DNA from 3 places in the Bradyrhizobium sp. UFLA01-814 genome. Region 3 is predicted to be linked to each of the others. Evidence: predicted binding sites of a transcription regulator. Region 3 holds the regulator's gene; each other region holds the start of a gene.

Region 1 (9,876 bases), on a different contig from region 3:
CCTCGTCCAGTGAACGAGTCCTGGGATGCCAGCGTCTACGGGGGTGAATGTTTCGTCGGCCGTTGGCAGACGAAACAAAACCGGCCGCAACGAAACCATTTCCCGCGGTGGCGAAGACACCAGGAAACTTGCGGCCGGTAGACATTGGACAACGAAACGACGGGCCCGGGCGGCCCGATCAACTGGGGACCGTCATGATCAAGGCACTTTCCGCCATCGCTGTTGCCGCGTTCATTGCCGCCGCGCTCACCGTGCTGCCAGGCTTTGCGCCGCAGGTCGAAGCCTCCACCCCGCAGCCGCTGGCCAAGAGCGACCGTCTGGACGTCCACCCGGTCGGCAAGGACTGCTCGCAGCAGGCCTGGCCGAATTTCGAGGCGTCGTGCCTGCGCACCGCCGGCAACAAGACGGTGGTTCGCGAAGCCCGCCTGGTTACCGCCGACCGTACCCCGTAGCGCGCATTCAAGCGAAGTCGATCGTCAGCCCGGCGTAAGGCCAGGCCGTCACACAAAACCCAATGGTAATTTGCGACGTCCCGTCGCAGACTATCGTCTAAGGCGCCCGGCCGGATGATCCGTCGGGCGCAGCCATCGGGGGATTGCCGTGACGAGTACGCCCGCCATCGTTTCTTCTGGCCACCCTCCGTCCAGTCCGATCCCGGTTGCCGTCACGCTCGGTGCCCTCGGGGTCGTCTATGGTGACATCGGCACCAGCCCCCTCTACGCCCTGAAGGAAGCCGCCAAGGCCGCCACCCATGGCGGCCCGCTCACCGAGAGCGCGGTGCTCGGCGTGGTCTCGCTGATCCTGTGGGCGCTGATCCTCATCATCTCGATCAAATACGCGATGCTGATCCTGCGCGCGGACAACCGCGGCGAAGGCGGCATCGTCGCGCTCTTGGCGCTGCTCTCGGCGCGCAACGCGGCGCCCGGCACCTGGCGCGCCCATCTTCTGGTGGTCGGCCTGATCGGCGCCGCCTTGCTCTATGGTGACGGCGCCATCACGCCGGCCATCTCGGTGCTGTCGGCGATCGAGGGCCTCAAGGTCGACGCGCCCTCGCTGACCCCTGCGGTGGTGCCGATCACCGTCGTCATCCTGATCGGCCTGTTCATGATGCAGAAGCAGGGCACCGGCTTCATCGGGAGGATCTTCGGCCCGGTGATGCTGTTCTGGTTCGCGGTGCTGGCAGCGCTCGGCATTCACGGCATCGTCAAGGCGCCCGGTGTGCTGGTTGCGCTGAGCCCGCTCTATGCATTCGATTTCCTGATCCATCAAGATTTTCACGTCAGCTTCGCCATCCTCGGCGCCGCCTTCCTCGCGGTGACCGGCGGTGAGGCGATGTACGCCGACATGGGACATTTCGGCCGCTTTCCGATCCGGCTCGCCTGGTTCGCCGTCTGCCTGCCCGCCCTGGTGCTGAACTATTTCGGCCAGGCCGCGCTGTTGATCACCGACCCGACCGCGATCGACAACCCGTTCTTCCAGCTCTCGCCGGACTGGTCGCATTATCCGCTGGTGCTGCTCGCGACCATTGCCACGGTGATCGCCTCACAGGCCATCATTTCGGGTGTGTTCTCGCTGACCCAGCAATCGATCCAGCTCGGCTTCCTGCCGCGCATGCATATCGAGCACACCACGAGCGATGCGATCGGGCAGATCTACGTGCCGCTGGTGAACTGGCTGCTCGCCGCCGGGACACTCGGCGCGGTGCTGGCCTTCGGCACCTCCGACGCACTCGCCGGCGCCTACGGCATCGCAGTGTCGCTGTTGATGGCGATCACCACGCTGCTTGCAGCGCTGGTCGCGATCCAGTGGGGCTATTCGCCGATCATCGTGATCGCGGTGAACGGGTTCTTCTTCGTGATCGACGCGATCTTCTTTGCGGCGAACTCGACCAAGCTGTTCGAAGGCGGCTGGTTCCCGCTGCTGCTCGCCGCTGCGGTGGCCTTCCTGATGCTGACCTGGCGCGGCGGCGTGAAACTGGTCGAGACGGCGCGCAGCAAGCTGCGTCAGCCGGAAGAAGATCTGATCGAGACCGCGGTCAACAAGTGCCACAGCCGGCTGCCGGGCACCGCCATATTCCTCGCCTCCGCCCCTAACGGCGTGCCGCTCGCCTTGACCCAGTTCGTCAAGCACAACCACGTGATGCACCAGCGCGTGCTGCTGGTCACCGTACAGATCGAGGAATCCCCGCGCATCTCGGATGAGGATCGCGTTGTGGTTCACGACGTCACCCCGGGCATCATCCGGGTCATCCTGCGTTACGGCTTCATGCAATATCCGACCGTTTACGAAGGGCTGAAGCTCGCCTGCCGCCAAGGCAAACTGCCCGGTCTCCGTCTGACCGATGTGACCTACTACATCGGCCGCGAGACCATCATCCCCCGCGAGGACATTCCGGGCATGTGGGTATGGCGGGAATCGCTGTTCGCCTTCCTCCAGCGCAACGCCGAAAGGTCGGCAGCGTTCTTCGGCGTGCCGACCGGACAGGTCGTGGAGTTCGGGACGGAGATCGAGATTTGATCTCGCCGCCTGCGTACCTGCGTAGCCCGGATAGAGCGAAGCGCAATCCGGGACAATCGAAACCGCACCGCAAGCTCCCGGATTTCGCTTCGCTCCATCCGGGCTACGGCATTTGCAAATGTCCGACGATCCGCCTCTTCAGCTGAAGCCGCGCCTGGCGATTTCGATCGACCAGGCGCAGGCGATCGTCGATCGGGTTGCGCCGAGCTCGCGCGTGGCGGCTATCACCGAGCTGCGCGGCGGCGAGATCAGCACGATCCTCGAGATCACGCGGGCGGACGCGCCAAGCTGCATCCTCAAGGTCTACCCCGCCCAGCTGCAATGGAAGATGGCGAAGGAGGTCCATGTCCTTGGACTTCTGCGCGACGCCGGCATTGCCATTCCGCGCATCCTCATAGCCGACGACAGCCGCGCGCTGATCGACTTCAATTTTGTGCTGATGAGCAAGCTCGACGGCGTCGTGCTCGGCAACCGAGAGGCGGCGCTGACGGATCAGGAGCTGTTTTCGATCTACGCCGCCATGGGCGCGGCGCTCCGCCATATCAACGGCATCACGCTCGACAGCTTCGGCTATATCGGCCCGCACGGCGTCTGGACGTCGCACCCGACCAACCGCGCCTACATGTCCGCGCAGTTCGAGCGGAAGCTGACCGAGTTTTGCACGCGCGGCGGGGACGAAGCGCTGGCCGCGCGGCTGCGGGCCGGCATCCTGGCGCGCAGCGTCCTGCTCGACGCAGCCGACACGCCCCGCCTCTGCCACTATGACTTCCACGCGGGCAACGTGCTGGTGACACCGGCGGGGCAGCCGCGTCTCACCGGCATCGTCGATTTCGAGAATGCCACCGCCGGCGATCCGCTGATGGACGTCGCCAAGGCGCTCTATTACTTCACGCCGAAGGACGCGCCGAAGCGCGACGGATTGCTCGCGGGCCACGGCACAAGCGAGCGGCCGGACTGGGAGGCCACGATCGCGCTCTACCGGCTCGCCTGCACGCTGGAGCTCTGGTGCTGGTTCGCGCAGATCGGCAACGCGGATGCGCTTCCGAAGATCACCACGGAGCTGGAACGCGCCGCGAATACCCTGGCGTAGCCCGGACGGAGCGAAGCGCAATCCGGGACGACGGACGCCGCGTCAACAGCCCCGGATTTCGCTTCGCTTCATCCGGGCTACAGGAAATTCAACGGCCCGGCGGCGCTAGCCGCCGTTGCCGTTCTCGCCGTTTTCCTCTTCCGGAATGTGCTCGACCGAGACCACGTGCTCGTCCTCGGCGGTGTCGAACACGATCACGCCCTGGGTCGAGCGGCCGGCGACGCGGATGTCGGCGACCGGGCAGCGGATCAGCTGGCCCTTGTCGGTGACCAGCATGATCTGGTCGGCGTCCTCGACCGGGAACGACGCCACCAGGTTGCCGTTGCGGTTGTTGACGCTCATCGCGACGATGCCTTTGCCGCCGCGGCCGGTGGTGCGGTACTCGTAGGACGAGGTCCGCTTGCCATAGCCGTTGACCGAGACGGTCAGCACCACCTGTTCGGCCGCCGACAGTTCGGCATAGCGCTCCTGCGACAGCTGGATCGCATTCGCGGTCTCCTCGCCCTCGGCCTCGACCGGCTCCTCGGCCGCGGCCTCGCCGGCTACGGCGCGGCGCATCTTCAGGTAGGCCGAGCGCTCGTCCGAGGTGGTCTCGACATGGCGCAGGATCGCCAGCGAGATCAGCTTGTCGGCCTCGGCCAGCGCGATGCCGCGCACGCCCATCGAGGTGCGGCCGGTGAAGACGCGCACATCGGTGACGGGGAAACGGATGCACTGGCCGCCTGCGGCGGTCAGCAGCACGTCGTCATGCTCGGTGCAGATCTGGACGTCGACGATCGCCTCGCCTTCCCCAAGCTTCATGGCAATGATGCCGGAACGGCGCACGTCGACGAAGTCGGACAGCTTGTTGCGGCGAACGGTGCCGCCGGTCGTTGCGAACATCACGTCGAGATTGGCCCAGGAGGATTCATCCTCCGGCAGCGGCATGATCGTGGTGATACGCTCTCCCTGCTCCAGCGGCAGGATATTGATCAGCGCCTTGCCGCGCGCGTTCGGCGCCGCCATCGGCAGCCGCCAGACCTTCTCCTTGTAGACCTGGCCGCGCGACGAGAAGAACAGCACCGGCGTGTGCGTGGAGGCCACGAACAGGCGCGAGACGAAATCCTCGTCGCGGGTCTGCATGCCGGCGCGGCCCTTGCCGCCGCGGCGCTGCGCCCGGTAGGTCGACAGCGGCACGCGCTTGACGTAGCCCGCATGCGACACGGTGACGACCATGTCCTCGCGCTGGATCAGGTCCTCGTCCTCGACCTCGCCTTCCTGCTCGATGATCACGGTCTTGCGCGCCGTCGCGAACTGCTGCTTCACCTCCGCCAGCTCGGTCTTGACGATGCCCTGCACGCGGGCACGCGAGCGCAGGATGTCGAGATAGTCGGCGATCTCGGCCGCCAGCTTGTCGAGCTCTTCGGAAATCTCGTCGCGCCCCAGCGCGGTCAGGCGCTGCAACCGGAGATCGAGGATGGCCCTGGCCTGCTCCATCGACAGCCGCAGCGTGCCATCCTCGTTGATGCGATGCCGGGGATCGTCGATCAGCGTGATCATCGCCTCGACGTCGCGCGCCGGCCAGTCGCGCGACATTAGGGCCTCGCGCGCGGTGTTCGGATCGGGCGAGGTTCGGATGACACGGATGATCTCATCGATGTTGGCGACCGCGATCGCGAGGCCGACCAGGATGTGGGCGCGATCGCGCGCCTTGCCGAGCAGGAACTTGGTCCGCCGGGTCACCACCTGCTCGCGGAACGCGACGAAGATGGTGAGCAGGTCCTTCAGATTCATGGTCTGCGGACGGCCGGAATCCAGCGCCAGCATGTTGGCCGGGAAATTGGTCTGCAGCGGCGTGAACCGGTAGAGCTGATTGAGCACCACGTCGGGCACCGCTTCGCGCTTCAGCTCGATGACGACGCGATAGCCGTCACGGTCGGACTCGTCGCGCAGGTCGCCGATGCCTTCGATCTTCTTCTCTTTCACGAGATCGGCGATGCGCTCGACCATCGTCGCTTTGTTCACCTGATAGGGAATCTCGGTGATGATGATCGCTTCACGGTCCTTGCGGATGGTGTCGATCGTCACCTTGCCGCGCATCACGATCGAGCCGCGGCCGAGGTGGTAGGCGCTGCGGATGCCCTGACGGCCGAGGATCACGCCGCCGGTCGGGAAGTCCGGTCCGGGAATGATGTCGATCAGCTCGTCGATCGTGAGCGCCGGATTATCGATCAGCGCCACGCAGGCGTCGACGACCTCGCCGAGATTGTGCGGCGGAATGTTGGTCGCCATGCCGACGGCGATGCCGCCGGCGCCATTGACCAGAAGGTTCGGGAACCGGGCCGGCAGAACCGACGGCTCTTTCTCGGAGTTGTCGTAGTTCGGCTGGAAATCGACGGTCTCCATGTCGATGTCGGCCAGCACGGCCAGCGCCGCCTTGGTCAGCCGCGCTTCGGTATATCGATAGGCCGCCGGCGGATCGCCGTCGACCGAACCGAAATTGCCCTGACCGTCGATCAGCGGCACGCGCAGCGAGAAATCCTGCGCCATGCGGACCATCGCGTCGTAAATCGACTGGTCGCCATGCGGGTGATATTTACCGATCACGTCGCCGACGACGCGGGCGGATTTCACGTATTTCTTGTCCGGCGTATGTCCCTGCTCATGCATCGAATAGAGGATGCGCCGGTGCACCGGCTTGAGCCCGTCGCGCGCATCGGGCAGCGCACGCGACACGATCACGCTCATCGCGTAATCGAGGTAGGACTTCTTCATCTCGTCGAGAATGGAAACGGGACGAATATCTGAGGGTCCCGGCGGCTCGCCGGGCTTGTGGTCGTCGTTATCGGACAAAGGGGAAATCCGGTCAGTTCTACTGGGGAATCATATAGACCATCGAAGGCCTGATAACCACCCTTGCGCGGCTCCGGCAAGCCGTTTTTCCCTTCGTTTTTTCATGCACTTACGGGTGGAGCGCCGAGGTTCCGGCTGCTTGGTCGGGAAGCGCGTAGCGAATGGCGAATAGCGAATGGAAAAATCCCTGTTCGCCACTCGCCATTCGCTACTCGCCTCTCCCGTCAATGACCGAAAACCACCGCATGCATGATCCGCCCGGGCATGAAGGTGAACAGTCCTGCGATGAGCAGTGCGCCGAAGAAGATGCCGATCATCGTGAACCTGTGGCGGCGGACATCGTGGCTCCGCGCCGCCGTCACGCCGAGCACCAGCATGGCGAGCGAGAAGATCGACAGCAGGTGGATCGGGCTCCAGGGACCGACCAGCTGGATCTGATGGATCCAGAACGAGCTTCCGGCGACCACCAGCATCAGGATCACCCAGATCCAACCCAGGGTCCGGTGCGGCAGCGTGCCCTTGGGGGCGGCGAGCTGGATGGAGCCGAGCACGAAGGCGGCCATCGCGGCAAAGGCATGAAGCGGGATCGCAGGCGCGGCGTCGAGCAATGGCGCGAGGCTCATGATGGCGGCCCTCGAGTGAAGCTCGCGGCCAGACATCAAATGCCGCAGGTCAATGTAAATATCATTTACATCAGCCTGTGTCAAAGTTCAGGGAACCCGCATCACCGCACGTGTACCACCGCCGTTCTAGCAGATGGTTACGGGGTTATCCTCATAATCCACACGAGGAGATTGCCGCCCCGGATCGCAACGACCGTTCCGGGAAATGATCTTCACGGAACGGCGCCTGACGGAATGGATAAAGGCGCGACGTCCCCTCAGAACGGGATGTCGTCGTCCATGTCGCTGTTGCGGCTGCCGCCGCCCGCGGCGACGGCGCGGCGCGGCGCCGAGCTGACCGGTCCGGACGAGCCGAAATCGCTACCGCCATCATCGGAGAAGCTGCTGCCTCCGCCGCCGCGCCCGTCGAGCATGGTGAGGTTGGAGTTGAAGCCCTGCAGCACGACTTCGGTCGAGTACTTCTCGACGCCGCTCTGGTCGGTCCATTTGCGGGTCTGCAGCTGACCCTCGATGTACACCTTGGCGCCCTTCTTCAGATACTGCTCGGCGACCTTGCAGAGGCCCTCGTTGAAGATCACGACGCGGTGCCACTCGGTCTTTTCCTTGCGCTCGCCGGTGCCCTTGTCGCGCCAGGTTTCCGAGGTGGCGATGGAAAGGTTTGCGATCGGACGGCCGTCCTGCGTCCGCCGGATTTCCGGATCCTTGCCGAGGTTTCCCACCAGGATCACCTTGTTCACGCTTCCTGCCATCGCATCATCTCCACTCAAAAACCGGGCGTCCGGACATCGGTCGCCACTCTCAACCTTCGCCACTTACGTCGCAGGCGTCGTGGATGACCCTATACGCCGGTGCCGGCTCGCCGCCTTTGCCGTCGCGCCGGTTATCCACGATATTCGAGATATAGCATCGCATCCGGAATTGTTCCAGTTTTGTTCGCCACAACCAGCCGTAGAAGTGGCCAGTGCGGACGGAGCGGCAGTCGATCTCGGCACAGGCGGACGCCTAGCAGCGGGATCTAGAAAAACAACAAACAAATCAGTAGCTTGCCTTATCGTTACTTCTTCCGCGAGTGTTGCATTTGGGAGACGGCGTTTCCGGTTGAATCAGCGTATAGCTACCAACCATGGCGCGGGCGCTCGCGTCTGGGATCGTGCTTCGGGACCGTTTGGAAGCCGATCGGGGAGTTGGGGGACTGATAATGAAGAAGTTTTTGCTCGGTACGGTTGCTCTGATTGCGTTTGCTGCACCTGCAGCGGCCGCCGATCTCGCTGCGCGCCCCTACACCAAGGCGCCGCCGCCCGTGGTTGCCCCGATCTATGACTGGACCGGTTTCTACATCGGCGCCAACGGCGGCTGGGGCTCGAGCCACAATTGCTGGGACCAGCTCCCGGCCGGCATCTTCCTCGCCTCGGACGGTTGCCATGATGCAACGGGCGGCGTCGCCGGTGGCCAGATCGGTTATCGCTGGCAGGCCGGCGCCTGGGTGTTCGGCCTTGAAGCGCAGGGCGACTGGGCTGACCTGAAGGGCAGCAACAACAGCGCGATCTTCCCGGGCCTGTTCACCAACCAGTCCAAGATCGACGCGTTCGGGCTGTTCACCGGCCAGATCGGTTACGCCGTCAACAACGTGCTGCTCTACGCCAAGGGCGGCGCGGCGCTGACCGACAACCGCTTCAACACCTACTTCACCCCGACCGGCGTGCTGGTCGGCAGCGCAAGCGACACCCGTTGGGGCGGCACCGTCGGCGCCGGCATCGAAGTTGGCTTCGCGCCGAACTGGACCGCAGGCATCGAATACGACCACCTATTCATGCAGGACAAGACCTACAACCTGATCGCCCCCAACGGCACGCTGAACAGCACCATCCGTGATCGTCAGGACGTCGACCTCGTTACCGTCCGCGTGAACTACAAGTGGGGTGGCCCGGTCGTTGCGCGCTACTGAACGCGCGAAGCCGATTGATCCAGACGAAAGGCCGGCCTCGCGCCGGCCCTTTTTGTTTGTGCGCCGGCTTCATTGCGTGTGCGCGTGCGCCTCACCGCGGCCGTTTTCGGTGCATTGTGGTTTCGCGGATACACAACTTCCGGCATTTCTCTGTAGAAGCACCGGCACGTCACGCGACACTGCTGTGACGCTCTCTTCAAAATCTTTGAAGGGACAACAAGAAAATGGGCAAGAAAAACGGGACTCGGACTTTGAAAATCAGGAATGTTTTGCTGGCATCGGCCGGCTTGTTTGCACTGAGCGCTTTTGCACCGGCGATGGCCGCCGACATGGCGGCACGCGCCCCCTACGTTAAGGCTCCGCCGCCGGCCGCGATCTACAACTGGACCGGCTTCTACGTCGGTGGCTTCGGCGGCTACGCCAGCGAGAACTCCGGCACCCCGAGCATGGAAGGCGGCTTCGGCGGCGGCACCATCGGCTACAACTGGCAGGCCGGCAACATCGTGTACGGCCTCGAGGTCGACGCTGCAGGCGCTGACATCGACGCGTCGGTCTCCGCCCTTGGCGTCACGGCCCGCAGCAAGATCGACTCGCTCGGCACCGTGCGCGGCCGCCTCGGCTTCGCCGTCGACAAGGTGCTGTTCTACGGCACCGGCGGCTACGCCTGGGCCAACAACGAGGTCAGCGTCACCGCACTCGGCGTGACCGCCTCGCAGAGCAACTTCCACTCCGGCTGGACCGTCGGCGCCGGCGTCGAGGCGTTCATCGCCCCGCAGTGGTCGATCAAGGGCGAATACCTGTATCGCAGCCTCGACAGCGAGAACTATTTCGGCGTGCCGTCCGGTACGCTCGAGCTGCACAGCGCCCAG
Region 2 (9,876 bases), on a different contig from region 3:
CGCGAGGCGCCGAATTTCCGGCCGCGCGGTGCGCGCGAGGTGCGGCGCGCGGCGCAGGCCTTCATCGAGATGAAGGCGCGCGTCGAACGTTCGATCGAGCAGCGCACCGCGATGCTCGCCGGCGTATCGCACGATCTGCGCACCATCCTGACCCGGTTCAAGCTCGAGCTTGCCCTGATCGGCGAAGGCCCCGAGATCGACGCGATGCGCAAGGACGTCGACGAGATGTCGATGATGCTGGAGGACTATCTTGCCTTCGCGCGCGGCGATTCCGGCGAGGTCGCGCAGCCGACCGACATGGCGTTGGCGCTGGAGGAACTGCGCAGCGACGCCGAACGCCACGGCCACACCGCAACCGTTGCGTTCCACGGCCTGCCCGTCGTCACGGTGAAGCCGGCCTCGTTCAAGCGCTGTCTCGCCAACCTCGTCTCCAACGCGGCGCGGCACGCCAACACGATCTCGATCACCGGCCATCGCGACCATCGCTATCTCAACATCACGGTCGACGACGACGGGCCGGGCATCCCCGCCGACATGCGCGAGGAAGTGTTCAAGCCGTTCCTGCGGCTCGACGATGCCCGCAACCAGGACGAAGGCGGCACCGGGCTCGGACTTGCGATCGCCCGCGACATCGCCCGCTCGCATGGCGGCGACATCATGCTCAGCGAAAGCCCGATGGGCGGCCTGCGCGCCGTCGTGCGGGTGCCGGTGTAACATAGCGTTTTCGAGCGAGTGGACGCCGGTTCGCGTGAAGACAACGCGTCCAAACAACAAATTCGAACTACCAGCGGTAGGACAAGGTGCCGATGACCTGCCGCCGTTCGCCGGCATAGCAGTAGCCGGACTGGCAGGTCTGGTAGTGCGTGTCGAACAGATTGGTCGCGTTCAGGCGCGCGGTGGCACCGAGGAAGCGCCGGTCCAGCTTGCCGAGATCGTAATCAATCACCGCATCGAACAGCGTCGTCGCTGCGTTCTGGAACGTGTTCTGGTCGTTGCCGAAATTCGTGCCGATGTAACGCACGCCGAGACCAAGCCCGAGCCCTTCGACGGGCACGCCGGACTGGAACGTGTATTTGCCGAAGGCGGCGAAGGAATTCCTCGGAATACCGGAGAGCTCATTGCCGGTCGTGTCGGGATTGCCCTGGGTGATCACGACGTTGAGATGGGTGTAGGCGGCGGTGAGATCAAATCCCTGCTTGAGCGCCAGCTTCGCCTCGAGCTCCACACCCTTGGATTCGACCTGTCCGGTGGCTGCCTGGAACGCCATGTCGTTCGGATCGGTGCGCAGCACATTGTCCTGCGTGATGTCGAACACCGCGGCGGTCAACAGCACCGGAAGGTTCGGCATCTGGTACTTGATCCCCACTTCCTTCTGCTCGCCGGTGGTCGGCCTGAACGGCAATCCGGATGCGTCGACGCCGACCTGCGGGGCGAACGCCGTCGCATAGCTGACATAAGGCGCAATGCCGTTGTCGAAGACGTAGCTCAGCCCCGCACGGCCCGTGAAAGCGGTGGCCTTCTGCGTTGACGGCACGCCGTCCAGACCCGCGGTCGTCGTCTGCGATACCCAGCTCTGACGGCCGTTGAGCGTCAGAATGAAGCCTCCGAGCTTGGCCTGCTCCTGCGCATAGACGCCGACCTCGTCGGTCGACTGCTTGTTGAAGATCGAGAAGGCCGGCGTCGCGATCGCCTGGGCGCCGTAGTTCATGGTCAGGAGATTGAGATCGGGCGCCGGCCCGTAACCGATCTTGTCATTGTAGTAGGAGTGCCCGTAGTCGACGCCGAACAGCGCCGCGTTCCTGATCGCGCCGAGCATGAACTTGGCCTCGGCCTGATTGTCGAGCGTCACCGTGTTGAAGCTGTCCAGGATCCGCCAGGCCGATCGCGACGCCAGATTGGTGCTGCTGTCGATCGAATCGATCTGGGTGTATTTCGCGTCGACGTCGACCTGGTAGAAGCGGAAGTTCTGCCGCACCGTCCACACGTCGTCGACATTGTGCTCGAACGCGTAGCCGATGCGATACTGCTTCTGATCCATCGCGCTGAAGGCCGGATCATTCGAATAGATGTTGGTCAGCCGTCCGTCAGGCGTGCGGAAATTGCCGATGCTGGCGGCGGTTCGGCTCTTTTGATATTCGCTCAGGATGGTGAAGGACGTGTCGGCGTCCGGCCGCCAGGTCAGCGCAGGCGCGATATAGGCGCGATCGTCGTCGTTGCCCGGATACCAGGTCTTTGCGTCGCGCAGCAGACCGGTCAGCCGGTAGTACAACTGATCGCTGCCGGGCACCGGACCACCGACATCGAAGCTGCCCTGGTAACGGTCGTAGGTGCCGCCCTGCAGCTGCACCTCACCGAATGCCGTCAACGGCGGCCGCTTGGTCGTGACGTCCACGATGCCTCCCGGAGAGCCAAGGCCATAGAGGCCTGAGGCCGGTCCGCGGAGGATCGACACGCTGTCGAGACCGTAAGGTTCGATCTTGGGAATGGCAAAGTTGCCGCCGCCCTGACGCAGGCCGTCGCGATAGATCCCGGTATAGGTCGCATCGAAGCCACGGATGTAGAAGCTATCGAACCTTGGATCATAGCCGAACGCCGTGGTCGTCACGCCCGGTGTGTAGCTGACGGCGTCCTTGAGCGTCTGAACGTTGCGATCCCGGAGCTCCTTTTGCGTGACGACCGAAAGCGACTGCGGCGTTTCGATCAGCGCTGTGCTGGTCTTGGTGCCGGCAGTGCTGGCGGTCGCGACGTAACCCGTCGTCGTACCGATCGCGCCACCTGCGCCTTGCGACCGCGGAGCCTGACTCTGAGCGGGCGCCGCGGCATTGCGGCGCCGGTTCGCCGCGACCGCGCGCGAAGCCCTGGTGTTCTGACTTGAAACGACGGCTCCGCGCTTCTTTGCGGCGGCAGGTTCATCCACCGTCACTGCGGGAAGTTCGCTGACATTGTTCTGCGGAGGACTGGTCTGCGCCTGGGCGCAGGCGACGTCTGAGCCCATTGGCACAAGCACGACCGAACCGAGCAGCGCTGCATTGATCGCAGCATTTGATGCAAGCAAGCCGCGCTTGCTCCGCAACGAAGCCATTCCCACCGAACAAATCCCCACATTGCCTTACGCTGACATCGATCGAGTCGCGTTCGCGACAAGGCCGGCATCGATTGGGGCGGACTACTATCGGCGGGACGAACGAAATTCCACACGCGCAAAATAGAATCCATTGAAGCGCACACGATGCGAAACACTGGAACGATTCAAGATGCGCAACACTGGAACGGTTCAAAGCGACATGTTGGCGCGTCAGCTTTCGACTCGACGAATGCGATGCGCGTCGTCGCTCGCAGAGAGTCTCGAACGCGAGGCACGCAGCGATCATTCAATGATGTCGCATCCCGTCGACGTCATCGCGCGCCAAGGAGCGCACGAACGCGGTGACCCGTCATCCCCGCGCAAAGGCTATCGCCATTTCGTGGCGGTGTGCCCGTGGCCATCCTTCGAGACGCCCGCCTTCGGCGGGCTCCTCAGGATGAGGTCTTGTTCTGCGGCACAATCGTAGACCCTCATGGTGAGGAGCGCCGCTTGCGGCGCGTCTCGAACCACGAGGCCAAGCACTTGCGCGGTCGCCAAGGGGCATATGCGATAGCCCTGGGGGTGACCGGGAGGAATCGGATGGATTGCGCATCGCCTCAGCGCAAGATTGCTCCGCAGTTTCGTCGCGAACTGCTCGCAATGACTGTGGTGCAAGGCGGCACAGCCTCTCGGCATGCGAGGCGATGCATTCAGGCGCGCGGCAATGGCCGAATGCGCTGCGCGCTACTTCTGCTTGGGCAGGAGGCCCTTCAGCTTTTCCATGTCCTTGACGTTCATCTTCATGCCGCCGGGCATGATGATGTCACCGGCCTTCTGGTCGCTCTTGCAGGCGCCGAGCCACTTCGCCTCGATGGTCATCGTGGTGTCGCGCGAGCCGGCCGCGCCGCCCTCGGCATGCGAGGTGCTCTTCACCGTGTAGGCGGAATTGAAATCGCCGACGATCTCGGCATGGCTCTGCATCGTCATGCCGGCGACGCTGCAGACGCTGTCGCTGACATAGCCGGTCGCGGTCTTCTGGATATCCTGCTTGGAGCAGACTTCCTTGGCCATCGGCGAGGCCGCCGCGCTCATCTCCTTGTCGGTGGTCTCGTCGGTGCAGTGCTGCATGGTGATTTCCGGCATCGGCCCGCCGGTGCGCACCATCTTCATCTCCCACAGACCGGCCTTGCGGATCGGCAGGTCGACGGCACTTGCGGCGCCAGCGGACAGGACAAGGCACACAGCCGAACCAAGCAAGGCAAGCTGTCGGGTCATGCGGTCGGCTCCCGGCTGAACGATCGAAAGATTTGAAGCGCGCTCAGTAGAGCGTGCGCAACGGCCTCTGGGCTGCGCCATAGGGCACCCAGCGACAGGCGAAAGAGATGTAGCCGCCCGGATAGTTCTGCATCGCAAGGAACTTGACCACCTTGCCGTAGGAGGCGCAGTGATCGACGGCGAGCTGCCGGGCGTCGCTCTGGGTCGCCAGCGTATAGGCGATGATACCGCCGGTATCGTTGCCCTTGAACGGCGGTACCGGCTGCATCCAATCCGCCCGCGCCGGCACAACGGCCAGCATCCCGCAAACGGCAACCAGGCAAGCGGCCAATTTCCTTCGCATCGCAGACTCCATTTCGCTGAGACCAACATAGAGTGCGCCGGCGACCGTGAAAAGAACGAGCCGGCTCCCCAAGGTGGACTTCTCCGCAGGTGTTGCCGCGCTGCACTTGACCTTGCCGAGGCTTCGCGGCACCGTCCGCGGCATCGGATAATCGGGTGGATTCCCATGCGCAACCTGTTCAGCTCCCGCAATAAACTCGGCCGCAAGCTCGGCCTCGGCGCCGCACTCGTGGTCGGCACGCTGGCGTTCGGGGGCACGGCCCAGGCCGCCAATCCGTTCGAAATGAACTTTTGGCTGTCCGGCCCGCGCTATGACGGCAATGTGGCCCCATGCGAGAAGGCCCTGACGGTCATCAGCACGCAATTCCAGGAAAAGGAAGCGACCTTCTGGAATTCGCCGCTCGTGATCACCGGCTTCAACGGGATTCACGAAACCGCCTTCCGTCCCTGGCAGTCCGACAATATTCCGCGCCGCTATTGCAGCGGCGAGGCGATGCTGAGCGACGGCAAGGTGCGCAAGGTGCACTATTCGATCATCGAGGACGGCGGCTTTGCCAGCATCAATCAGGGCGTCGAATGGTGCGTCGCAGGACTCGACCGCAACTGGGCCTATAACCCGTCCTGCAAGGCCGCCCGGCCCTGATCTCCGACCAGACTGCTAAAGCAGGAGCCGCCGCCATTTGGACGGCGGCTTTTTGTTCTTGAAATGTTCTCGCGGCCTGCTAGGCTCTCGGCGGTCGAGTGAGGGGGAGCGTTTGATGCCTCGGTTGGACACAATTTCCCGATTTTTGATTTCGGTTGCCATTATTCTGTGCAGTGCGGTTGGGGCCTCGGCCCAGGATCGCCGCCAGAATGCACCCGGTGAGTTCGATTTCTATGTGCTGTCGCTGTCGTGGTCGCCCTCGTTCTGCGAGGCGGCGAGCGAGCGCGGCAACAACGGCCGCGGCAGGCAGGCGCAGTGCGGCGGACGGCCCTATTCCTTCGTGGTGCACGGCCTGTGGCCGCAATATGAGCGGGGCTTTCCGGAATACTGCCAGCGGCCCTCGCCGCGACTCGCCCGCAGCATCATGAGCTCGATGCTCGACCTGATGCCGGCGCCCGGGCTGATCTACAATGAGTGGGACAAGCACGGCACCTGCTCGGGTCTCGGCGAACGCGCCTATTTCGAAGCCATCCGCAAGGCCCGCGCCACGGTGAAGATCCCCGAGGAATTCCTGCAATTGTCGGAGCCGAAGACGGTCGCGCCCGACGAGCTGGAGACGGCGTTCATCAAGGTCAATCCAGGCCTCAGCAACTCCGCGATCTCGGTGACCTGCGACAGCAAGCGGCTCAGCGAGGTGCGGATCTGCCTCAGCAAGGATCTGCAATTCCGCTCCTGCGAGGAAATCGATCGCCGCGCCTGCCGCCGCGATCAGGTGCTGATGCCGCCGGTTCGCGGCGGCTGAAACTCTCTGCGTCATGGCCGGCGGACCTGCGCCGCGCGTCGTCGCGCAAAACGTCCCGGCCACCTGCGCCATCGCGAAACAAGCAAGATAAGGCGCAGATGCCCGGGAGCCGGCTACTCCAAGCCTTCGCCGAGCTCGGATGTTAACCCCGCCGAAGCTTTAGCGAAGGCCGGGACAAGCCCGGGCATGACGAGTACAACATGCGCGACCCTTTGGGAGCGCAGCACGATCATCACATGAACTACCGTCACGCCTTTCATGCCGGCAGCTTTGCCGACGTCATCAAGCACATCGTGCTGGTGCGCATGCTCACCTATCTGCAAGACAAGCCGGCGCCGTTCCGCGTCATCGACACCCATGCCGGCGCCGGCCTCTATGATTTGACGTCGAGCGAAGCGCAGCGCGGCGGCGAATGGCTCACCGGTATCGCGCGGCTGATGCAGGCGCGGCTTTCCGACAAGGCGTTGCCGCTGATCGCGCCCTATCTCGACATCGTCAGGGCATTCAATCCGAGAGGCGAGCTGAAGGCCTATCCGGGTTCGCCGTTGATCGCGCGGGCGCTGCTGCGTCCGCAAGATCGCCTCACCGCCTGCGAGATCGAACCGACGGCGCGCAAACAACTGATCGACGCCTTGCGACGCGACGCGCAAGCGCGCGTCGTCGATCTCGACGGCTGGATGGCGCTGCCCGCATTCGTGCCGCCGAACGAACGGCGCGGCCTGGTGCTGATCGATCCGCCGTTCGAAGCGAAGGACGAGTTCGAGCGGCTGGCCAGTGCTTTCACGGAAGCATTCGCGAAGTGGCCGACTGGCACGTATCTTTTGTGGTACCCCGTAAAAACCCGGAGAGCCACCGATGAGCTAGCGCGCAGTGTGGCCGCTGCAGCAGCAGCGAGTCGGCCCGCCGGCAAATGCCTGCGCTTGGAATTCAGTGTGGCACCGCAAGAAGCAGGCGCAGGCCTCGTTTCCACAGGGCTTTTGCTGGTGAATCCACCGTGGACGCTGGCGAATGAGTTGAAGATCATCCTGCCCGAACTCGAGCGGCCGCTCGGTCAAGGCGGTGCGGGGCGCTTCAGACTCGAGACGCCTAAACCTTGATCGACAGCTCCTACTGAAAAGTTCAATTTTGAGCATAGGCAATTTGCGCGGAACCGTATTATGCTCATCCTGTTACGACTGGCTTTACGTTCCGCTTCCGCGAATGGTTGCGGCGGAGTGACAAGGCCGAAATAAATCCAGGCAGACCGGCGGCGTGACGCCGGCCTGTTCAGGTGGCCAAGCTTCCGACAAGCGAATGTCGGTCAACCGCTACGCGGCGTGCGCGTAGCGGTGGAGCAATACGGGGGAGGAGTTTCCCGATGGCCATGACTGGGACAGTCAAGTTCTTCAACGGAGAGCGTGGCTACGGCTTCATCAAGCCTGATGATGGCGGCCGCGATGTGTTCGTTCACATCACAGCTGTCGAGCGTGCAGGATTGAAGGACCTGACTGAAGGACAACGCATTACGTTCGAGGTTGAGCCCGACAAGAAGGGCAAGGGCCCGAAGGCCGTCAACCTGGTGGTCTCATGAGCGCTCGCGATTCGCGGCTCGTGGTGAACGCCGAATGAGGCGTTGCGTGTGAGTTGACCGCCGAGCGCGCGGCTGGCGTGCTCTGGATGACCACCTGCATGATGCGGACGCGACTGGCGGTGCCGCATATCCCACACGTGCGGCCCACCGATTGGATTCGCGGACGTCGCGGCGTGGATGCCGCCATGCGCCGCGCCACGTTGAGATCATCAACACAAAGAAAAACCCGGCCGCGCAAGGCGCGGCCGGGAGTTGATGGTCGACGTTTTCTTGTTCTCAAAAGTGATAGTTGATGCCGGCGCGAACCAGGCTGAAGCTGTAGCCGTTCGACACGCCACCGGTGATCGTGAAGTTGCTGTTGGCAAGGTCGACGTAGAGATATTCGATCTTGGCGCTCCAGTGCGGGGCAAAGCCCATTTCGGCACCAGCACCGACGGTGAAGCCCGCATTGGTGTGGCTCTCCGTGATACCGAACGTCTCGCCGCGCAGTTCGCCGAAGGCGAGACCGCCGGTCGCGTAGAACAGCACGTTGTTGACCGCATAGCCGGCGCGGCCGCGCACCGTGCCGAACCACGGGTTGGAGAACTTCCACGGCGCGAACCGGTCGTCGGCCGTGGTGCCTTGGATATCGGCCTCGATACCGAACACCCAGGGGGAGCCGTTCTGGAAGTTGTAGCCGGCCTGCACACCGCCGACGAACCCGGACGGCTTGGTCGGGTTGTTCTCGACCGAGCCCCAGCCATAGCCGACATTGCCGCCAAGATAGGGGCCGGCCCAGCTATAGGCATTGAGCGGCTGATAGACGGTATAGGGCGATCCGTAGTTGAGGTCCGCCGACGCCGCCGAGGTCGTCCAGCCTGCAACGATCAGTGCCAGCGCACGCGCAACAAACCGGGTCATTGGTACTCTCCACCACGCAACAGCCGCAGCCCGCCGGCCAGGGCCGGCGTGGTTACGGAATTCCACTTTTTTCACTAAGGTTTATCGAGAGTTTTAAGTTAAAGGGCTGTTAAGCCCGGTTACCGGCCCGCTCATCAGTCTTAACAAGGTGTTACGCACCCCCTCCGGGCGTCCGCGGGGGGCCGGTAACCTCCTGCAATCGAGGTGGTTTTCTTGGTGCCGCCAACGCTGGCGACCGGTCGCCCAAGCACTTAGTTTACGGCCCATGGTTCACGATTCTCCCGAGCGTCCGACGCCGGCCCCCAAAGCTGATCCCAAGGCCGACTCCAAGGCTGATCCCAAGCCACGGCGCGGTTCAAAGTCCGACCTGCCGCAGGACGATCTGACGCTCGATACAAGCGACGTCGATCCCGAAACCTCCGCCGCCGAGGAGGAGGACGAGGCACGCCTGCCCGAGGCTTCGGAGGACGCCGCCGAGGCGGTCGCCGAGGGCACGCTCTCGGTCGGGCATGCCGCGATCGAGAACGCGGTCCGCCTCGCCCCGACCTCGCCCGGCGTCTACCGCATGCTCAACGCCGCCAACGACGTGCTCTATGTCGGCAAGGCGAAGAACGTCAAAAAGCGGCTGTCGTCCTATGCGCGGGCCAACGCGCCGCTGCCGGCGCGCATCCTGCGCATGATCGCGGCGACCACGCAGGTCGAGATCGTCTCGACCATGACCGAGACCGAGGCGCTGCTGCTCGAAGCCAATCTGATCAAGCAGCTCCGTCCGCGCTTCAATGTGCAGCTGCGCGACGACAAGTCGTTTCCCTATATTCTGATATCAGGCGACCATTGGGCGCCGCAGATCCTCAAGCATCGCGGCGCGCAGTCGCGGCCCGGGCGCTATTTCGGCCCGTTCGCCAACGCGGGCGCGGTCAACCGCACCATCACGGCGCTGCAGCGCGCGTTCCTGATCCGCTCCTGCACCGACGGCTTCTTCGAAAGCCGCAGCCGCCCCTGCCTGCTCTATCAGATCAAGCGTTGCGCCGGCCCCTGCACGCGCGAGATCGACTTCCCCGGCTATAGCGAACTGGTGCGCGAGGCGACCGAATTCCTCTCCGGCCGCAGCCATGCCGTGAAGGAGCTGCTCGCGGCCGAGATGGAGAAGGCGTCCGGCGAGCTCGAGTTCGAAACCGCGGCGCTGTACCGCGACCGTCTCGCGGCGCTGTCGGCGATCCAGTCGCAGCAGGGCATCAATCCGCGCACGGTCGAAGAGGCCGACGTGTTCGCGATCCACC
Region 3 (9,876 bases):
CTCGCCACCCGCTTTGTCGTCGACGACAGTTTCAAGCATCACGAGATCGGCCGGATCGACGACGCGGCGTTCTTCGAAAGCCTGCGCCGGACGCTCGGCATCGACATCACGGACGCCCAGTTCCTCGAAGGCTGGAATGCGATCTTCACCGGCGAGATGCCGGGCATCGCCCCGCTGCTCGCGGCGGCCGCCGAGCGGATGCCGCTCTACGCCTTCTCCAACACCAATCCGGCCCATGTCGCGCATTTCTCGGTCACCCATTCCGAGCTGCTCAGCCATTTCCGCAACGTGATCCTGTCCTCGAGCATCGGCTTCCGCAAACCCGACGCCGAGGCCTACGATCATGTGGTAAAAGCCATCGGCGTGCCGGCGTCGCGGATCCTGTTTTTCGACGACCTGGCCGCCAATATCGAAGGTGCGCGGGCGCGCGGCCTTCATGCTATCCACGTGACATCGACGGATGACGTGGCAAGGGCTTTGACCGCACTTGGTATTTGAACATTAGGAATTGAGGAGCTCTGAGCGTGGCCCTGATGCCGGTTGCCGATGCCCTGTCCGCCGTCCTCGCCGGCGCCGAACCGCTGCCGGAGGAGATGGTCGCGCTCGATGCCGCCTACCACCGCACCCTGGCGCACGACCTCGCCGCGCTGCGTACCCAGCCGCCGCAGCCGATGTCGGCGATGGACGGCTATGCGGTGCGCGCCGCCGATGCGGCTGACCTAAAGGCCCGGCTCAAGGTGATCGGCGAAGTGGCCGCCGGCCGGCCGTTCGAGCGGACGGTCGGCGCCGGCGAGGCGGTGCGGATCTTCACCGGCGGCGTGATCCCCAATGGCGCCGACGCGGTGATCATCCAGGAAGACACCGCCGTCGACGGCGGCGACCACATCACGATCACGGAGGCCGCCAGCGTCGGACGGCACATCCGCCCGGCCGGGGTCGACTTCCGTGCGGGCGAGGTGCTGCTCAGCGGCGGCAGCCGCCTGTCCGACCGCGCGCTGTCGCTGGCGGCCGCCATGAACTATCCGGAACTTGCGGTGCGCCGCCGCCCGAAGGTCGCGGTGCTGGCGACCGGCGACGAGCTGGTAATGCCGGGCTCGCAGCCCGGCCCCGGCCAGATCGTCTATTCCAACGGCTACGCGCTGCGGGCGCTGGCGCGCGCCGAGGGCGCCGAGACCATCGACCTCGGCGTTGCCGCCGACACGGTGGAGGCGACCACGGCCGGCATCCGCCGGGCGCGCGAGGCCGGCGCCGATGTCCTCATCACGACAGGCGGCGCCTCGGTCGGCGACCACGATCTCGTCAAGCGGTCGCTGGAAGCCGAGGGCGTCGACATGACGTTCTGGCGGATTGCGATGCGGCCCGGCAAGCCGATGATGCACGGCCGGCTCGGCGCGATGCGGGTGATCGGCCTGCCCGGCAATCCGGTGTCGTCCTATGTCTGCGCCTTCCTGTTCTTGGTGCCGTTGATTCGGGCGCTCAGCGGCCGGAAAGTGATTCATCATCGCCGCACGAGCGCCCTGCTCGGCCGCGACCTCGCCGCCAACGACCAGCGCGAGGACTATCTGCGTGCACGGCTCGAAGCGCGCGAGGACGGCACGCTGATCGCAACGCCGGTGACGCAGCAGGACTCGTCGCTGCTCGGGAATCTCGCTGCGGCACGGGCACTTCTCGTGCGTCCGCCGTTCGCGGCTGCGGCCGTCAAAGGCAGCGAATGCGAGATCCTGACACTGCCCGAATAAGGTTTTTCGCGCCCCGCCGATTGTGCGTTGCCTGATCCGTTCACCGGAAATTAAGTGGTTGCGGAACACATATCGAACATATAGTGTCCGTTCATGATTTGTTTCGAGTACTGGTGTCTACAATCGGGAAGCCGGGTGGAAGCAGGTGCATTGAGCACATGCTCCTGAGGTCAGGCCCCGCCTGCAGGCCCCACCAGAAGAGTCTCGGAATCGAACGACGCTATCAACCGGGGGAATACTCGAGATGCTCACGCGCAAACAGTACGAACTTCTGCGTTTCATCAATGAACGTCTGAAAGAGGCCGGCGTACCGCCCTCCTTCGACGAGATGAAGGATGCGCTCGACCTGCGCTCGAAGTCCGGTATCCACCGCCTGATCACTGCGCTGGAGGAGCGCGGCTTCATCCGCCGCCTGCCGAACCGCGCCCGCGCCATCGAGGTCATCAAGCTGCCCGAACTCTCGGCCGGCGGGGGCAACGGCCGCCGCGGCTTCACGCCCAGCGTCATCGAAGGCACCCTCGGCCGGCGCGCCAGCACGCCGCCGATCGCCGAGGACGACGGCAACCGTCCGGTCGCGGTCCCCGTGATGGGCCGGATCGCCGCCGGTACGCCGATCGAGGCGCTGCAGACCCGCAGCCACACCATCAGCGTGCCGCCCGACATGCTCGGCGCCGGCGAGCACTATGCGCTCGAAGTGCGCGGCGACTCGATGGTCGATGCCGGCATCCTCGACGGCGACATGGCGCTGATCCAGCGCAACGACGTCGCCAATACCGGCGACATCGTGGTGGCGCTGATCGACGAGGAGGAAGCCACCCTGAAGCGCTTCCGCCGCCGCGGCGCATCGATCGCGCTCGAGCCGGCCAACACCGCCTATGAAGTGCGCATCCTGCCGCCGAACCGGGTCCGCATCCAAGGCAAGCTGATCGGGCTTTATCGCAAATACTGAATTGCAAATACTTGCGGCGGCCGGGAACGAGCAACACGTCGGATCGTTCCTTGCATGATAGTGTAGCGTACGGCCTGCCCGATGCGCTCCGATACCTCTCGCGCAGCGTCGCGTGTTTGTGATCGGAGGCGGTCTCGGACCAGTCGTACAATCGCCCAGAAACGAGCAGAAGCTCGTTCGCTATCGTCCACTCTGGTAGAGGCCCTAATGCCTCAAGGAGAGGCACGGGTCGCTACCTCGAAATGAGGAGCCATCCGATGTGTGACTATAGTCTGCACGCCGTGGCATCGCGCCCCGCCATTGTCGGAGAGACGCTGATCACGACGACGTTCCGCGGCACGTCGACCCGCGGCTTTGCTTCGGAGAACGATCCCACTGTCGCGGTCTGCATGCTGCCGGGCACCGAGCTCGCTTTCGCCGAGAACGTTCGCTACGACAGCCGCTGGATCTGGACCAAGACGCTGAACTATCGCGTCGGCGTATTCAACGAAGTCGAGCCCGACGTGCCCGATCGGCATCATGACGCGGTCGAATTCCCCGACGGCAGCCATGTCCTGGTGACCCAGCTGGTCGAGGGACAGCGCGTCAGCGTGCTACAATTGCCGGCGCTGCATCCGCCGGTCGAGCACAAGCCGAAGGTCGTCGAGCGGCGGCCCTCCGCATTCGCAACGCTGTTTTTGGGTTGAGCGCATCGTCGCCGCGGAATGAGCTGTTCGGCGGCGGATGACCTAAGCAATTTCGGGCGACCCCGGACTTCCGCTTCCGGGGCGCAGGAGGAGGTTTGCGTCGGCCGGCGCCTTGGCGCATCATCGGGCACGGAGGACGTGTGCGGTGGTCGATAAGGTCACATGGCAAAAGGCTGGACGCGTCACGGAACCGGGCCGCTACATGTTCCGGTTCGGTTGGCTGACGGTGACGGCCGACGACCTGAAAGTCTGGGAGCAATTTCCCGAGGCTTCCTTTACCCTCGTCAAGAAGCCCGACGCCGGCCCCGATTCCGACGAATACCATCTCGGCCTGTTCGAGCTGCCGAGCGGCCCCTCACCGGACCACCGCTAATCATCGCCCTGCAGATCGGTCTCGGCCGGCGTCGCGTCCACGGCGGGCCGCGGCGCGGCGGCCGGCGCGCGCAGCGTCGTCTCGCTCTCGCCGTCGCCCGGAACCGCCGGCGACCACGGCCGGTCGATCCCGCCGGGCTTCACCGCATCGACGGCGTAACCGTCCCTGATCCGCCGTAGCACCAGCGCGCCGTGGCGGCGCAGCCGCTCGGCATCGATCACCGAGGCCGCGCAGCCCTGCGGCGCCGGCCGCGCGGTCACGATCAGGCCTGCGCGCTCGCAGTCGTCCGCCAGCGCCTCCGGCCGGGTCGCGAGCGCGACGAAGGCGCCGCCAGGTCCCTGGGCCACGCAGCCGCCGGCATCGCAGGAGACGCCCTCGCCGAGCGACGCATCGGTGGCGGTCCGCGCGTCGGCGTCCGCCGCCAACCACTCCTTGACCAGGAACGCATCCTTGGCGCTGTGCATCAAATGCAGCCGCCCGTCACCGCCGCGCACCGCGACGTTGCGGCCGTCACCGGAGACCAGCACGTCCGGCTGCGGCACCCTGAGCGCCCAGACCGACGCCATCACCAGCAGCACCGCACCCGACCAGCGCAGCGGCGTGCGCAGCAGCCCGAGCAGGATGATGCCGGCACTCGCTGCGATCAGCGGCCCGATCCCGAACGCCGCCATGCGGCCGACCGCGCCCGGGAGTGCGGCGACCCATTGCGTCACCAGGATCATCCAGTCGATGCCGAGTCCCATGATCGCCCAGAACACGCCGTCGAAGCCGAACGGCATGGCGAGGAGCCCCAGCAGGCCGGCCGGCATCACGACCGCCGACACAATAGGCATCGCCGCGAGGTTCGCGAGCAGCCCGTAGGGCGTCACGCGATGGAAATGGAACGCGGCGTAGGGCGTCGTCGCAAGCCCTGCCACCAGCGAGGCCAGCATCAGCATCGAGAGCTCACGCCCGCCCCACAGCGCAACCCGCGCGGTCGCCGAATGGTCGGGCGACGCGAATAGGTTCGGCAGCCCGATCTGCACCAGCGCCACCAGCCCGAGCGTCGCGGCGAACGACATCTGAAAACTCGGATGCACCAGCGCTTCCGGCGCGATCGCGAGCACGATCAGTGCCGCCACCGCCAGCGTGCGGAAGGTGATCGCGCGGCGGTCGACGATCACGGCGAGCAGCACCACGGCAGTCATGAAGAACGACCGTTGCGTCGCGACCTCCGCGCCCGACAGCAACAGATAGAAGGCCGCGGCGAGCAGCGCGGCCGCCGCGGCCCATTTCTTGATCGGATGCCCCGCCGTCAGCGCCGGAAACAGCGCGAGCAGCGCGCGCACCGCGAAGAACACGACGCCGGCGACCACGGCCATATGGTAGCCGGAGATCGACAGCACATGGCCGAGCCCCGAGATGAACATCGCATCATTGACCGGCGTCGAGATCGCGTCGCGCCGGCCGGTGAGCAGCGCGGTTGCGATCGCGCGCTGGTCGCCGTCGAGCGTGGTGCGGATACGCACGTCGATGGCGTCGCGCAGGCCTTGCATGAAGGCGGCGTAGCGCAGCGCAAAGCCGCCGGTCGCAGGCGGCTCCCTGGTCTTGACCGCGCCCATCACGAAGCCGGAGGCGCCGATGCCCTGGAAATACAGGTCACGTCCGAAATCATAGGAGCCCGGGCGCTGCGGCCCGAGCGGCGGCAACAGCCGCGCCTTCAACTCAACGAAGCTGCCGACATCGGGCGCGGTGCCCTTCTTCACCGAGAGCCGGACACGATCGAGCTTCGTCATGTCGCGCGGGCTCTCCATCGAAACCACGCGCAGCACGAAACGATCGGTCTTCTCGCGGATGTCGCGCGTCTCGACGAAGCCGGTCAGCGCCACCGAAAACATCGGCCGCGCCAGCACCGTGTGAGCAACGCGCGCCGTCTTCCAGGTCGCCGTCGCAAAGCCCGCGGCCACCGCGGCCAGCATCGCGATGACGGGAAATACGCTGCGCCGCCGCAGCAGCAGCGCCAGCAGGCAGAGCAGGATTGCGACGGTGGCCGCGACCGACAGCACCGGCTCGTGCTCGGCCGCAAAATAGAAGGCGATACCGGTGCCGAACGCCACCGGCACCCAGGGCAACAACCGGCCCGCCCCCGCTTCAGCGCGCGCCCATTGCCGCAATGTCTCGACGAAAGGCTTCCAGATGCCGACGCGCGCCGGGAGATAGCCGCCGACCGGCGCGGCCGCGCGCGGCGGCCACGTCCCCGCGTAGCCGCGTTTGCCGCCCGGCGTCGTGCCCTGCTCCGCCATTCCGCTTGCGATCCCTGCCGGGCGACAGGCTAGCGGATGGCCCCGTCACCCGACTAGCGGAACGGATGCAGAATACCGCCCCGGCAACGCCCGGGTAGCTGGATCGTCCTGCGCCTCGCCGACCTCGCGCCGGGCCACAGCTGCCGCCTGCGTCAAATCGATCGAGCCGAAAGTCTCATAAGATACCGATCCCGTTGGGATTAGACTGTCCTGATGCCTCCACTCCCAAAGAGACAGGGATGAGGCAGTGACGGCTCGCGGCACTTGAAGGCCGCTGGAGCTCCTCTCAGGTGGCCACAACTCCCCTGAGATCAGGCGTTGCGGACGAACTCGCAAAATCTCGCCTGTAACGCCGTGCACCACGCGCACTCCGCGAGCGGACAGATCGCTGAAAAAACGCGAGGCGTAGCGTTTGCATTTGAGAGGAGCAGCACATGGCAATTCAAGTACCGAGCGATTTTCGTCGCGTGATTGTGGCTGCGTCAGTGGGAAACATCATTGAATGGTACGACTTTTATATTTTTGGCAGCCTGGCCGCGGTTCTGTCGGTCAAGTTCTTTGAACAATCCCACCCCGTCGCAGCCCTGCTGAGCACGATCGCGCTGTTCACTGCGGGATTCCTGATCCGCCCGCTGGGGGCCTTCCTGTTCGGATGGATGGGCGATCGGGTCGGCCGCAAATATACATTCCTTGTTACCTTGAGCGGAATGGGCCTGGGAACGGGCGCGATCGGACTCATCCCAACCTATGAATCGATCGGCCTGACGGCCGCATTCGTTCTGTTCGGCTTGCGGATGATCCAGGGTCTCTGCCTGGGCGGCGAATATGGCGGCGCCATCACCTACGTCGCCGAGCATGTTCCGGATGACCACCGCGGCTACTACACGGGCTGGCTACAAACCTCGCCAACGCTCGGAATCGTGGTGTCGCTGGCCGTGATCGTTCTGACCCGAACCTGGGCCGGCAATCAGGCCTTTGACGAATGGGCGTGGCGCGTACCGTTCCTGGTTTCGTTCCTGCTGGTGGCCATCGCCATCTACATCCGCCTCCAGCTCCAGGAGACGCCGATTTTCCAGGAGATCAAGGCACGCGGACAGATGACCAGGAATCCCTGGCGGGAAGCTTTCCTCAGCTCCAACATCAAGTACATCTTGATCGCGATCGTCGTCCTGATTGGACAGGGCGTGGTCTGGTACAGTGGTCAATTCTGGGCACTGTACTTCCTGCAGCAGGTCTCCAAGGTCGATGCGGTTACCTCGGCCTACATCGTGGGAACCGCACTGTTGATCGCAACGCCGAGCCTGATCTTCTTCGGTTGGCTGTCGGATCAGATCGGCCGCAAATCCGTGATCCTCGGAGGCATGCTGCTTGCCGCGATCACCTACTATCCGCTGTATCTGTGGCTCGGCACGGTCACGCAGCCGGGACACATCAACTATCCGGTCGCCGTCTTCATCATCTTCATCCTCGTCTGCTACGTCGGGATGGTGTACGGGCCGGTCGGCGCGTTTCTGGCGGAGTTTTTCCCGGCCAGGATCAGGTACACCTCGGTCTCGGTGCCGTATCATATCGGCAATGGTTGGGGCGGCGGATTGGTGCCGTTCATCACATCAGCCGCCTTCGCGGCCACCGGCAGCATCGGCTACGCGCTGATCTACCCGATTGTCGTTCCCGCGGTGTGCTTCGTGATCGCGGTTTTCATCATGCCCGAGACACGCAAGACCAGAATCTGGGAGCAGATCGAGGCGAAAGCCGCATCGTGACGGAGTCACCTTGCTGACGGGCGACTGGAGCCCCGTTCCGATGGGATCGGAACGGGGCTCCAGAATCTTGTTTTGACGCGTTTTCTTTACGCGAACCGGCATCCACTTCGCTCGAAAACGCTCTCACCCTGCAGCAGCAGCCGTGGCCGCCTTCCAGCGCGTGCGGGACGACGCTTCTGGTTCGTCCCGTACTCTCCACTCGGGCATGATGTCTTCGTCGAACCTGCATCCGCGTTACGCCGATGCGGCACGGAGGGGATCCGGCGCTGCGCAGTTCCAACCTCTCCGGCCGCCTTGGGTTGGCGGTCAGGCCAACGTCTCAATCAGCTGCCTCTCAGCCCGCTCGGTGATGCCAGCGATCGTGCCACCAGGTGGCGAAATCACGATCCATCGTCAGCTCCCAGCAAGCAAGCACGATCACCACGACGCCGGCGAGCACGCTGCTCGTCGTGACCGATCCCTGCTGGTAGTTGAACGTCCAGGGTGCCACCACCAGAGCCAACCCCATCAGCATCTCGCCCCATTCCTCCAGATAGGACGGAATGATGAATGCCTCCAGGGCGAACAGCACGACGCCCAATCCGAGCGCGATGGAGATCCAGAGAGCTGCCCCGGAAAAGCCCAGTGCAAACGGCGATGCGACCAGCCAGGCGCCTACCAACAGGCTGGCAGCATCCTGCCAGTGTTGAATGCGCATGATCCTCACCTCCTTCTTCCGAAGACATGGTGCGGCGCGGACAAAAAAGCATCTGTCCGACCTGCGATGTGTTGCCGCTGCTGATCCGCGAGCCGACGACCATGCTGCGGTCCGGGCGCCCGGAAAGCGCTCTTGCAATCGCGCCGCAGCAAGATGCACACTGTGGGCGCTTGACCAGGTGTCAACGTCTGCGGTTCGCGGCCCGACCGGTATTTGCGGTTGCGCTCAGGACGAGAGGAGTATGACGCCATGCGAGAAATCGAAATCCACAACTATGCGCGGCAGTTGCTCGAGGCACATGGCGCCAAGGCCATTGCGGAAGCTGCCCAAAACGCCATCGAGCTTGAAGCAAAAGGCGAGGCCGAGCTGGCCAGAACCTGGCGCCATATCGAAGACGCCATGAAGCTGATGCGCGGTCCGCACCAAAGCTGAGGCTGCCAGCTCGCAGCGCAGAACGTGGAGCAGGATCTTCCTCAAGCCGCCTCGCAGGGGCTGAACGGCAGCACAATCTCAACGACGCGGCTCTCCAATAACAGGAGTGAAGCCATGTTTCCGACATGCGCAACAGCCGAAGATCTCGTGAAGGCAATCAAGGACGAGAAAGTGCAGATGATCGATCTGCGCTTCACCGACCTGCCGGGGGTATGGCAACATTTTTCCGTCCCGCCGAGCGCGGCGAGCGCAGACGCCCTCAGCGAAGGGATTGGATTCGACGGCTCATCGATCCGCGGCTTTCAGGAAATCCAGGAAAGCGACATGCTGGTCGTCCCGGACCCGACCACGGCTTTCCTCGACCCGTATTCCCCTTCATCCACCCTGGTATTGATCTGCAACATCCGCGACCCCGTGACCGGTCAATCCTATAGCCGCGATGCCCGCTACATCGCCCAAAAAGCTGAAACCCACCTGAAGGCCACGGGCCACGCCGATACCAGCTACTTCGGTCCAGAGGCCGAGTTCTTCGTGTTCGACAGCGTGCGCTACGGACAGGGCATCAACTACGCTTTCCACGACATCGATTCCGGTGAAGGCAGCTGGAACACGGGCACAAACGAAGCGCCCAACCTGGGACACAAGCCACGCCCGAAAGAGGGATACTTTCCAGTGCCCCCGACGGACAGCATGCAGGCGCTCCGTACCGAAATGGTGTTGACCATGGAACAGCTGGGCATCCAGATCGAAGCCCATCACCATGAAGTCGCGACCGGTGGGCAGAACGAAATCGACATGCGCTTCACCACGCTCACGCGCATGGCGGACAATCTGATGATCTACAAATACGTGGTGAAGAACACCGCCCGCCAGAACGGCATGACCGCAACGTTCATGCCGAAACCGCTGTTCGAGGACAACGCTTCCGGAATGCACGTTCATCAGTCGTTGTGGA

Evidence for each region. Region 3 encodes LexA, which represses DNA repair genes until DNA is damaged. Its sites were predicted from a motif close to TGTTCNNNNTGTGTTCNG; they were not measured.
Region 1: PMN64_RS05130 (single-stranded DNA-binding protein) is a predicted target of LexA. The motif match lies at 7,982-7,999, and genes of this name have one in related genera.
Region 2: PMN64_RS27725 (ribonuclease T2 family protein) is a predicted target of LexA. The motif match lies at 5,378-5,395, and genes of this name have one in related genera.

Annotation. Positions count from the first base shown of each region.
Region 1 is NZ_JAQOSR010000010.1:28,008-37,883, forward strand. Features, by position in the region: gene PMN64_RS05105 (hypothetical protein) at 195-452, shown strand; gene PMN64_RS05110 (potassium transporter Kup) at 619-2,517, shown strand; gene PMN64_RS05115 (phosphotransferase family protein) at 2,636-3,607, shown strand; gene gyrA (DNA gyrase subunit A) at 3,713-6,439, opposite strand; gene PMN64_RS05125 (DUF2306 domain-containing protein) at 6,664-7,062, opposite strand; gene PMN64_RS05130 (single-stranded DNA-binding protein) at 7,320-7,811, opposite strand; gene PMN64_RS05135 (outer membrane protein) at 8,261-9,007, shown strand; gene PMN64_RS05140 (outer membrane protein) at 9,265-9,876, shown strand, end outside.
Region 2 is NZ_JAQOSR010000106.1:5,529-15,404, forward strand. Features, by position in the region: gene PMN64_RS27700 (ATP-binding protein) at 1-714, shown strand, start outside; gene PMN64_RS27705 (TonB-dependent siderophore receptor) at 782-3,055, opposite strand; gene PMN64_RS27710 (DUF3617 domain-containing protein) at 3,809-4,339, opposite strand; gene PMN64_RS27715 (hypothetical protein) at 4,383-4,682, opposite strand; gene PMN64_RS27720 (hypothetical protein) at 4,848-5,324, shown strand; gene PMN64_RS27725 (ribonuclease T2 family protein) at 5,440-6,126, shown strand; gene PMN64_RS27730 (23S rRNA (adenine(2030)-N(6))-methyltransferase RlmJ) at 6,363-7,223, shown strand; gene PMN64_RS27735 (cold-shock protein) at 7,484-7,696, shown strand; gene PMN64_RS27740 (outer membrane protein) at 7,973-8,596, opposite strand; gene uvrC (excinuclease ABC subunit UvrC) at 8,862-9,876, shown strand, end outside.
Region 3 is NZ_JAQOSR010000089.1:25,893-35,768, reverse strand. Features, by position in the region: gene PMN64_RS25125 (HAD family hydrolase) at 1-498, shown strand, start outside; gene glp (gephyrin-like molybdotransferase Glp) at 525-1,739, shown strand; gene lexA (transcriptional repressor LexA) at 1,984-2,688, shown strand; gene PMN64_RS25110 (hypothetical protein) at 2,946-3,374, shown strand; gene PMN64_RS25105 (hypothetical protein) at 3,520-3,747, shown strand; gene PMN64_RS25100 (ComEC/Rec2 family competence protein) at 3,744-6,029, opposite strand; gene PMN64_RS25095 (MFS transporter) at 6,464-7,792, shown strand; gene PMN64_RS25090 (SPW repeat protein) at 8,127-8,489, opposite strand; gene PMN64_RS25085 (hypothetical protein) at 8,739-8,921, shown strand; gene glnA (type I glutamate--ammonia ligase) at 9,036-9,876, shown strand, end outside.